DNA from 4 places in the Streptomyces tirandamycinicus genome. Region 1 is predicted to be linked to each of the others. Evidence: riboswitches for the same ligand, from Rfam matches in the RefSeq annotation. Region 1 holds a riboswitch; each other region holds the start of a gene.
The links. Region 1 has a riboswitch for cyclic di-AMP ahead of DDW44_RS11875 (LysM peptidoglycan-binding domain-containing protein). Riboswitches for the same ligand answer to the same signal wherever they lie in the genome.

Region 1 (2,191 bases):
CGGGAACGGCCGCCACCGCCGACCTCGTCAGGCCCCCGCCCTCATCGTCGCGGCAGGGGTGACCGGATCGGCCATCGCCATCCCGCTGCTCGGTGCGGGTACCGCCTCCGCCGCCGACACCGCCACCTGGAACCGGGTCGCCGACTGCGAGAGCGGCGGCGACTGGGGCGCCAACCTCGGCAACGGCTACTACGGCGGCCTCCAGATGTCCCAGGAGACCTGGGAGGCCTACGGCGGCACCGCCTACGCGCCGCGCGCCGACCTCGCCAGCCCCGCCGAGCAGATCTCCGTCGCCGAGATGGTGCTCGCCGCCCAGGGTGCCTCCGCATGGCAGAGCTGCGGTGTGATCACGGGTCTGGCCGCGGGCTCCCAGCCGGCCGGCACCCCGTCCACCGACCCGCTGGGCGGCCTGGTGAAGGCGCCCTCGTTCGGCGACGGTGCGGCCGCCGCGCCCGAGCCGCAGGCCGGGGCCCCCTCGGCCGCCGGCGCCGAGCCGGGCGCGGGCGTGTCCTCGCCCGAGCCGTCCGCCCCGCCCTCCGGGTCCCCGGAGGGCGCTCTGCCTGCCGAGCCCACGGGGGAGTCCTCGGAGCCCGCCGGGAACGGCGAGAGCCCGCAGGAGCCGGCCGACGCCGCCGACGGGGGCACGGGCAAGCACCGGGGTATCCCCGCCACCGAGGCGGGAGAGTCGGGCAATTCGGGCGATGAGCGTGATTCAGGGCGTCATGCCTCGCGAGGTGACGAATCCGCACGAGAGGGCGCAGCGGCGGGAGATGGGTACGTCGTCCGCAGCGGCGACAGCCTCTCGTCGATCGCCGACGCCAACGCGGTGCCCGGCGGCTGGCCCGCCCTCTACGAGACGAACCGGGATGTCGTCGGCGCCGACGCCGACCTCATCCTGCCTGGCCAGAGCCTCGATCTCGGCCTGGAGAAGGGCGAGTTGCCCCAGTAGTTCGGGCGCTTATGTCCCGTTCTGTTCGAGTGAGACAAGAGTCTCTTCCGGTCAACTGGCGCCGCAGGGCGGTCAACTCCGGTCATCAAGGCTCTCATCTGCGAAAACGGACATGTTGCTCCATCAGATATGGGCGATTTCTCCCCGATGTTCGTCTTTGAACATCGGGGAGACGTGTGTCTACGGTCTGAACCGCTCGCAACGCGGGCCCCGTCGACCGCACGCCGAATCCTGCCGGCGGCCGTCGGGAACAGTCGTCGCGCAAGCGCCGAAGGCAGGAGCGGGGGACCCAAGGTAAGTGCCGGACCGGCCCGAGCAGGGCTGCCCGGCTAGGGGTGGAGCCGTGCGCTCGTCGCGCGGCCGGGCACCACATCGGCCCGAACCCGACAGCTCACCTCGCAGGCGTCGGTGAGGAGAACTTCGATGCTGCTTTCCGGCAAGGGCAAGCACCGTCGCCCGACGGTCTTCCAGCGGTCCACCCGTGTCGTCACGCTCGCCGGTGTCGCCGGCGCCGCCATCGCCGCCCCGCTGATGGCCTCGGGTACGGCGTCCGCCGCCACCGCCTCCGAGTGGGACGCCGTCGCCCAGTGCGAGTCCGGCGGCAACTGGTCGATCAACACCGGCAACGGCTACTACGGCGGGCTGCAGTTCTCGGCCTCCACCTGGGCCGCCTACGGGGGTACCGCGTTCGCCTCCACCGCCGACAAGGCGAGCAAGGCGCAGCAGATCCAGATCGCCGAGAAGGTCCTGGCGGGCCAGGGCAAGGGTGCCTGGCCGCACTGCGGCACCGGCCTGTCGAACGCCGCGTACGACGGCGCCGCTCCGGCCGCCCCCAAGGCCGCCGCGCCGAAGGCCGAGCCCGCCCCGAAGCGGGCCGAGGCCCCGACCACCCGCTCCGAGCGTGCGGCCGCCCCGGTGAAGAAGGGCGACGGCGAGTACACGGTCAAGGCCGGCGACACCCTCAGCAAGATCGCCGAGGACCGGAAGGTCAAGGGCGGCTGGCAGAAGCTGTTCGAGCTGAACAAGGACATCGTGGACGACGCGAACGTCATCCACCCCGGCCAGAAGCTCCACCTGAGCTGACACCCCGGGCCCTCGGCCCCCGGACCAGGTCCCGCGCCGTCCGGACCGACGTCGGGCGGCGCGGGACCGGTCGGCCCCGTCCGGCGGTGCCGCCGGGGCCGACCCTCCGCTCCGGTGGGCCCGGCGGACCACCGGACCGTGCGCACCCCCGCCCCGGCC
Region 2 (2,191 bases), 320 kb from region 1:
CTCGCGTCCTCCGGCGGCTGCCGGGCCGCCGCCGGGGCACCGGGCGGCCCGGCACGGGTGACCGCTCGGGGGCACATGCAGGCGCACTGCCAAACGCCCAGTCTGAGCCCAAATACGCTCTCGCGTCGCAGAGTTCACCGCTTTGAGGGACAGATATATGCATATCCCGGTGGATCCGCTCCCAAGGGGGCGGCAACAGTGGCAGTCTGGCGCGAAGCGCAGTCCGAGGCTGTTCCGGCATCCAATCCGCTGTGTGCCGCGCTCCGGCAGCCCCGGTGGGAAAGGGACAGCTCGCCATGGCAGACCATCAGGAAGCCTCCGTCACTCTGCCGAGCGATCCCGCCTCGGTATCCGCCGCGCGCAGATACGTCTCCGAGGTGCTCGCCGAGTGGGGACTGCCCGGGGAGGACGGCACCGCGGACACGGTTCGTCTCATCGTCTCCGAACTCGCCACCAACGCCGTCCAGCACACCTTCGGGCTGTCCCCGACCTTCACGGTCGACGTCCGCCTCGAGCGCGACGAGCGTCTGTGCGTCGGTGTGACGGACAGCCATCCGCGCCGGCCCCAGCGCCTGCCCGCGGCCGTGCAGCAGGACAACGGCCGCGGCATGGTGATCATCCGCTGGCTCACCGCGGAATGCGGCGGCAGGCTGTACGTCGATCCCACACCCGAGGGTGGCAAGACCGTCTGGATCGCCATGCCCTGGAGGGCGGCCGCCGCCGATCATCCGCGGTGAGGGTCCGGGCGCGCGGGGCGGGCCTGGCCCCGGGTGGCGGCTCCGGCCGGGCCCCGGGTGGCGCGGCCGTCCCGCTCCGGCCGCGCCGGACCGGCCGCGCCCACCGCCGAGTCGCCGCGCACGGGGGCGGTTCCGGCGCCCCCCGGCGGGGCGTGTCCGCCGCCCGGTGCACTCGTCGGCGCACGGGGCGGCGGACATGCCGGCTCGGCTAGCGCACCCGTCCGTAGCGGACGCTCTTGGACCAGATCTTGGTCAGCTTCACGACGGAACCGCTCTTGGGCGAGTGCCAGATCTTCCCCGCCCCGGCGTAGATGCCGACGTGGTAGACGTACCCACGCGAGTGGAAGAACACCAGGTCACCGCGCTCGCGCTGGGAGGCGGAGATATGGCGGGTGCGGTTGTACTGCTGCTGGGCCGTGCGGGGCAGCTTCTTGCCCGCCTTCTTGTAGGCGTAGAGCGTGAGCCCCGAGCAGTCGAAACGGTTCGGACCGGTGGCTCCGTACCCGTACGGGGCTCCCTTCTTCGACGCGGCGACCTTGAGAGCCTTCGTCGCGTGAGTCGAGGCGGCGTGCGCCTCAGGTGCGCCGCCCGGCACGATCAGTGAGCCGCCGACGGCGGCGATCGTGAGTGCCGAGACGGCACCCGTCCGGGACAGCAGGGACGGGAGATGTGTCTGCGCAGTCATGCGCAACCCTTCGTCAGCCGCCTGTGAAGGATGACCTGTCGGGTTCGGACCGGCGAAGACGCCCGGCCGCGTACGCGGCTTCACCCCAAGGACCCGCCACCGATCCGGCGGCCGGCCCGCACTGCTGGGTCCTCCACTCCTGCCGAAGCCCTCATGTCGACCAGGCATCCGGTGCGGCGGCAGGACTCGGCGTCCGCCCGGACCGCCCCGCCGCGGTGGCGGGGGCTTGTCGTCCCACGGATCTTGACCCATGAACTGCCCGATTTCCGACTCGAAACGACGGTTTGTGAGGCTCCTCACCACTGATCTGTTCGAGTGGACAGAGCCGTTCGGGGGACCCGGCGTCCCCGGGTGATGAGCCCCGTACCTGCGGCGGAGCCGGTCGTTGGGCCGTTCGGGCCACGCCGTCGCGCAACTCGCACGGGACCAAAGCCGAAGCCGCCGGTGGTCCGGATGGGCGACACCCGGTCGTACGCATCACGGGCGCACCGGAGGGCTCACGACAGGGGGTGCGCGGCGGCTCGTCAACTCGGTTCCTCCGGCGGCAGGGTGACCCGTGACGCTCTGCGCTCTCCGCCCAACACCCGCAGTGCGCGGGCCAATGTGGTGGCGTGCAGCTCGCTCTCACCGCGCGTGTGCATGACCGTCAGGGCGTCGCGGAGTGCGGTGGCGCCGGCGACCAGTGCCTGTGCGGCGCGCAGGGCGCCATACGTGTGCGTCCCGCGTGCCGGGTTGATCCTTCCCATTTGGTCGATCACTTCGAGGTAGC
Region 3 (2,191 bases), 1.4 Mb from region 1:
GCCGCCCGGCCTCGGCCTCCGTCCCGGCCATCGCCTCGGCCTCCGCCCTGGCCTCCGCCCTGGCCTCCGCCTTCCGGCGGGCCTGCTGCTCCTTCTGGCGCTCGAGGTCGGCGAGCCGTGCCCGCTCCTCGGCGGTCAGTTGCGACAGCAGCTCCTTCGCCTGGGCGAGCTTCCTCTGGACGGCCTGCTTCCTGGCGCGCAGCGACTCCTGCGGGTCCGTGGCGTCCGTGGCGTCCGCGTGTGCATCGAGGCCCCCGGTGGCCCGGGAGCGCTGCCCGGCCGACTCGGCCCGCTGGGTCTCGTACGCGGTGACGGCGCTGCGCTGCTGCCCGGTCAGCCGGTCCCTCTGCTCCGTCGGGCGCCACTGGTCCGTCTGGTCCGTCTGGTCCGCCAGGCCGCCCGTCTGGTGTGTCAGGCCCGCCAGGTCCGTTTGGTGCGTCTGGTGCGTCTGGTCGGCGTGGGGCCGCGGGCCGTCGGCGAGGAGCAGCGCGGCGGTCCGGGCGGCGTCGCCGGTGGGGTATCGGGCCGGTGTGTGGCCGCCGAGGGCGCGCCGCGACTCGCCGGATTCCTCCGTGCGCTGGGCGGCCCCGTCGAGGGCCCGGGCCGCCGTGCGGCGCCGCTGCTCGGTGGGCTCCTTCGCCCTGTTGTACTCCCGGGTCGACGAACCCGCCTGCCGGTAGAGGTCGTCGATCTTCTTCTGGACTTCCTCGACGGTGGGCTTCGGTCCGGCGGTCGCGTTCTGGGCCGAGAGGAGCGAGACCCCCGCGATGGCGGCCGTCGTGAACCCGACGGCAGGTGTGTTCGTACGTGTGCGGCTGCGCGGCTTGCGGTGCGACGCCAAGGCCGGCATCTCCTTCCGTGCGACGCCTACCGGGTTAGCTGTCGGGTTCGGACGGAACGGAAGGCTGCCCTACGGGCCGGGTGAAGACCGGCCCGATTCACCCCGGTTGTGCTTCGTGAGTGGGTCCCCGGTTCCGAACTCCCCTGCGAGGGGCACGGATTCGGCGCGGCTGCCCGGCTGGCGTGGTTCGCCGAAGGGGGTACGGGCTGCCTGGGCGAGCACGCTAGCCAAAGTGTGGTGCTGCTGTGAAGGAGAGTGGCCGATATGCCCGATACATTTCCGTGACCTTGGCGCTGTGTGTCCGTCTCATGACCGGAGGTGTCCGGTAGTGATTCCCCTGAAGGCGGCGGCGGACTGTCGGTGGGGCCGCCTAGACTCGGAGAGCGATGAGCAGCCTCTTTGACGACAGTTTCCTGGCGGACCTCCGGCGGACCCCGGCCCCCGATGAGCCCCCGCCGCCGGAGGACCACGAGCACCTTCCCGCGGAGGAGGTCCCGCACGACCTCTTCGAGGGCAGGTTCGACGCGCCTCCGCCCGGTGACGCCTACTACCGGGACGGCGCCCCGCGCCCCGTCATCGACCCGGCCGCCCTGCTGAGCGGGCTCAACGAGCAGCAGCGTGCCGCCGTCGTCCACACGGGGTCGCCGCTGCTCATCGTCGCCGGCGCCGGCTCCGGCAAGACCCGGGTGCTGACCCACCGGATCGCCCACCTGCTGGCGACCCGCGAGGTCCACCCCGGCCAGATACTGGCGATCACGTTCACCAACAAGGCCGCGGGCGAGATGAAGGAGCGCGTCGAGCAGCTCGTCGGCCCGCGCGCCCGCGCCATGTGGGTCTCCACGTTCCACAGCGCCTGTGTCCGCATACTGCGCCGGGAGAGCAAGAAGCTCGGCTTCACGTCGTCCTTCTCGATCTACGACGCCGCCGACTCCAAGCGGCTGATGGCACTGGTCTGCCGTGACCTGGACCTCGACCCGAAGCGCTACCCGCCGAAGGCGTTCAGCGCCAAGATCTCGAACCTGAAGAACGAGCTGATCGACGAGGAGGCCTTCGCCGCCGAGGCGGGGGGCGCCCAGGCCGAGGGCTCCGGGGGAGGTTTCGAGAAGACCCTGGCCGAGGCGTACCGCATGTACCAGGCCCGGCTGCGCGAGGCCAACGCGCTGGACTTCGACGACATCATCATGACCACGGTCCATCTGCTGCAGGCGTTCCCGGACGTCGCCGAGCACTACCGGCGCCGGTTCCGCCACGTCCTGGTCGACGAGTACCAGGACACCAACCACGCCCAGTACACGCTCGTGCGCGAGCTGGTCGGCACGGGGTACGACGACCTCGACCCCGCCGAGCTGT
Region 4 (2,191 bases), 1.2 Mb from region 1:
GGATCAGGCAGGCAGGCAGGCCGGGCGGGTAGGTAGGTAGGCAGGCAGGCAGGCAGGCAGGTGCGACCGTTTCAGACGGAAAGGCCCTTGCCGCGCAGCCATGCGGCGGGGTCGATGCCGTCGCCACCGGGGGTGTGCACCTCGAGGTGCAGGTGCGGGCCGGTGACATTGCCCGTGGCGCCGACCCGTCCGATGGTCTCGGAGGTGGAGACCTTCTGCCCCGCGCTCACGGTCATCGACGACAGATGGCTGTACCAGACCTCGGTACCGTCCGCGAGCTCCAGCACGATGTGGTAGCCGTACGAGCCGGACCAGCCGGCCGACTTGATCGTGCCGCCGTGTACGGCCTTGACCGGGGTGCCCGTCGGCGCGGCGAAGTCGAGACCCGTGTGGTAGCCGGAGGACCACAGCGACCCGGCCTGTCCGAAGGTGGAGGTGAGCGTGTACGACGAGGTCGGCAGGGAGTAGCTCGCCGCGAGCTTGGCGAGACGCTCGGCCTCCGCCTTGCGCGCGGCCTCCTCCGCGGCCTTGCGCTCGGCCTCGGCGGCCGCTTCGGCCGCCTTCGCGGCCTCGGTCTTCTGCCGCTTCGCCTCGGCGGCGGCCTGCTCGACCGCGGCCTGCTCGGCGGCCGCCCGGGCCTCGGCCTCCGCCTCGGCCTGCTGCTGCTCGGCCTGCTGGAGGATCCGGGCACGCAGGGCCTCGCCCGCGTCACCTCCCTGGCCCGCGGCGTCGGCCGTGGTGAGCGGCCCGTCGGCGACGGTCTCGTCGGCGGGGTCGTCCGCCATCAACGAGCCCACACCGGGCAGCGATTCGGGGTCCGGGAGTTTGTCCGCGATGACATCGGGAAGGGAGATGGAGACCGCGGGCTTGTCCTGGGCGGTGGCCATGCCGCCCGCGCCGACCGCGGCGATGACGCCGACGCCGAGGACGGTGGAGCTCCGCGCGAGCGCGTTGCGCTGCTTGACGACGCGGTGCCTGCCACGAACGGGACGGACCGATTCCTCGGTCGGGTTCCACTCCTCCGCCGCGGGGGCGGGAGCCCACTGGTCGCTGGGTGCCCACTGGGTCGTGGGGGGCTCCTGGAGGGCAGGCTTGTTGGACGCCACGGAGGCGTTCTCCTTTCCTTCCTTCTCGCCTACCGGGTTAGCTGACGGGTTCGGAGCAGGAAGGTCTCCTTCGGGCACCACAAGGCACCCGATTCACCCCAAATGGATGGTTCCCCGGTTCCCTTGCGGGATTCGGCGCATGCGCACGGTGCCGCCTCTTGCGACGGCTGGGACGACCGCGCTGCGTTATCGAACGTTAATAGAGATCGAGGCCCGATTCCAAGCTGTTCCCACTGATCGTTAAGGACGTTGGCCAGAACTTAAGCGCAACAACCGGTTCGAAACGGGCAAGTTCTCGCCTCTCGCTCAAGCCAACATTCCTGACTGTTCGTCAAATGTTATGCGCAGGGCACGGATCTGATCACGCTCCGTGGCATCGTGCCGCTCAGACAACTCACAAGCCCCCTGCGCCACACAGGCACCAGCGGGTCCCGTCACGGGTGAGCCGGCGTCGCCCTGCGCCGCGGCGACTGCTGCTCCACCCGCCGGGTGACCGCGAGCAGCGCCATGTCGTCCGTCGCCGCACCGCCCGTGTGCCGGCGCACATCGGCGACCACCACGTCCAGCAGCTCCTCCGGGCCGGAGAAGGCACGGCCACCCAGCCGCCGGCGCGGGTCGTACATCACGTCGTGTGCGTCCCGCGCCTCCGACAGGCCGTCGGTGTAGAGCAGGAGCGTGCCACCGGGCGGATAGGAGGTCTCGGACACCAGGTCCGGCTCGGTCCCGAGGTCCATTCCCAGCGGCAGCGCCCGCACGGGCGGATCCAGCACGAGCAGCGCGCCGTCCGCCGCGAGCAGCAGGGGCGCCGGATGCCCCCGGTTGACGACCCGGACCCGTTCCCCGCCGCGTGGGATCTCGGCGAGCACGGCGGTAGTGAAGCCCTCGAAGCTCTCGAGCCCGGCATCCCGCGCGCCCTCCCGTGCCAGGGCCCGCTCCAGCCGCTGCGCCACCCCCGCCAGCGAGACCTCCTGCTCGGCGGCCTCTCGGAAGGCGCCCAGCACCAGGGCCACCGTGCCGACCGCGTCCAGGCCCTTCCCCCGCACGTCGCCCACGATCAGCCGCACCCCGTGCGGAGTCTCCTGCAC

Region 2: linked by a shared signal. The riboswitch ahead of DDW44_RS10460 (C40 family peptidase) and the one ahead of DDW44_RS11875 (LysM peptidoglycan-binding domain-containing protein) in region 1 are both predicted to bind cyclic di-AMP.
Region 3: linked by a shared signal. The riboswitch ahead of DDW44_RS18435 (C40 family peptidase) and the one ahead of DDW44_RS11875 (LysM peptidoglycan-binding domain-containing protein) in region 1 are both predicted to bind cyclic di-AMP.
Region 4: linked by a shared signal. The riboswitch ahead of DDW44_RS06785 (M23 family metallopeptidase) and the one ahead of DDW44_RS11875 (LysM peptidoglycan-binding domain-containing protein) in region 1 are both predicted to bind cyclic di-AMP.

The regions. Positions count from the first base shown of each region.
Region 1 is NZ_CP029188.1:2,692,101-2,694,291, reverse strand. Features, by position in the region: gene DDW44_RS11880 (transglycosylase family protein) at 1-949, shown strand, start outside; cyclic di-AMP (ydaO/yuaA leader) riboswitch at 1,206-1,369, shown strand; gene DDW44_RS11875 (LysM peptidoglycan-binding domain-containing protein) at 1,373-2,032, shown strand.
Region 2 is NZ_CP029188.1:2,375,714-2,377,904, reverse strand. Features, by position in the region: gene DDW44_RS10465 (ATP-binding protein) at 297-737, shown strand; gene DDW44_RS10460 (C40 family peptidase) at 946-1,422, opposite strand; cyclic di-AMP (ydaO/yuaA leader) riboswitch at 1,426-1,582, opposite strand; gene DDW44_RS10455 (hypothetical protein) at 1,947-2,191, opposite strand, start outside.
Region 3 is NZ_CP029188.1:4,136,383-4,138,573, forward strand. Features, by position in the region: gene DDW44_RS18435 (C40 family peptidase) at 1-850, opposite strand, end outside; cyclic di-AMP (ydaO/yuaA leader) riboswitch at 849-1,017, opposite strand; gene pcrA (DNA helicase PcrA) at 1,228-2,191, shown strand, end outside.
Region 4 is NZ_CP029188.1:1,531,081-1,533,271, forward strand. Features, by position in the region: gene DDW44_RS06785 (M23 family metallopeptidase) at 72-1,106, opposite strand; cyclic di-AMP (ydaO/yuaA leader) riboswitch at 1,118-1,254, opposite strand; gene DDW44_RS06790 (PP2C family protein-serine/threonine phosphatase) at 1,541-2,191, opposite strand, start outside.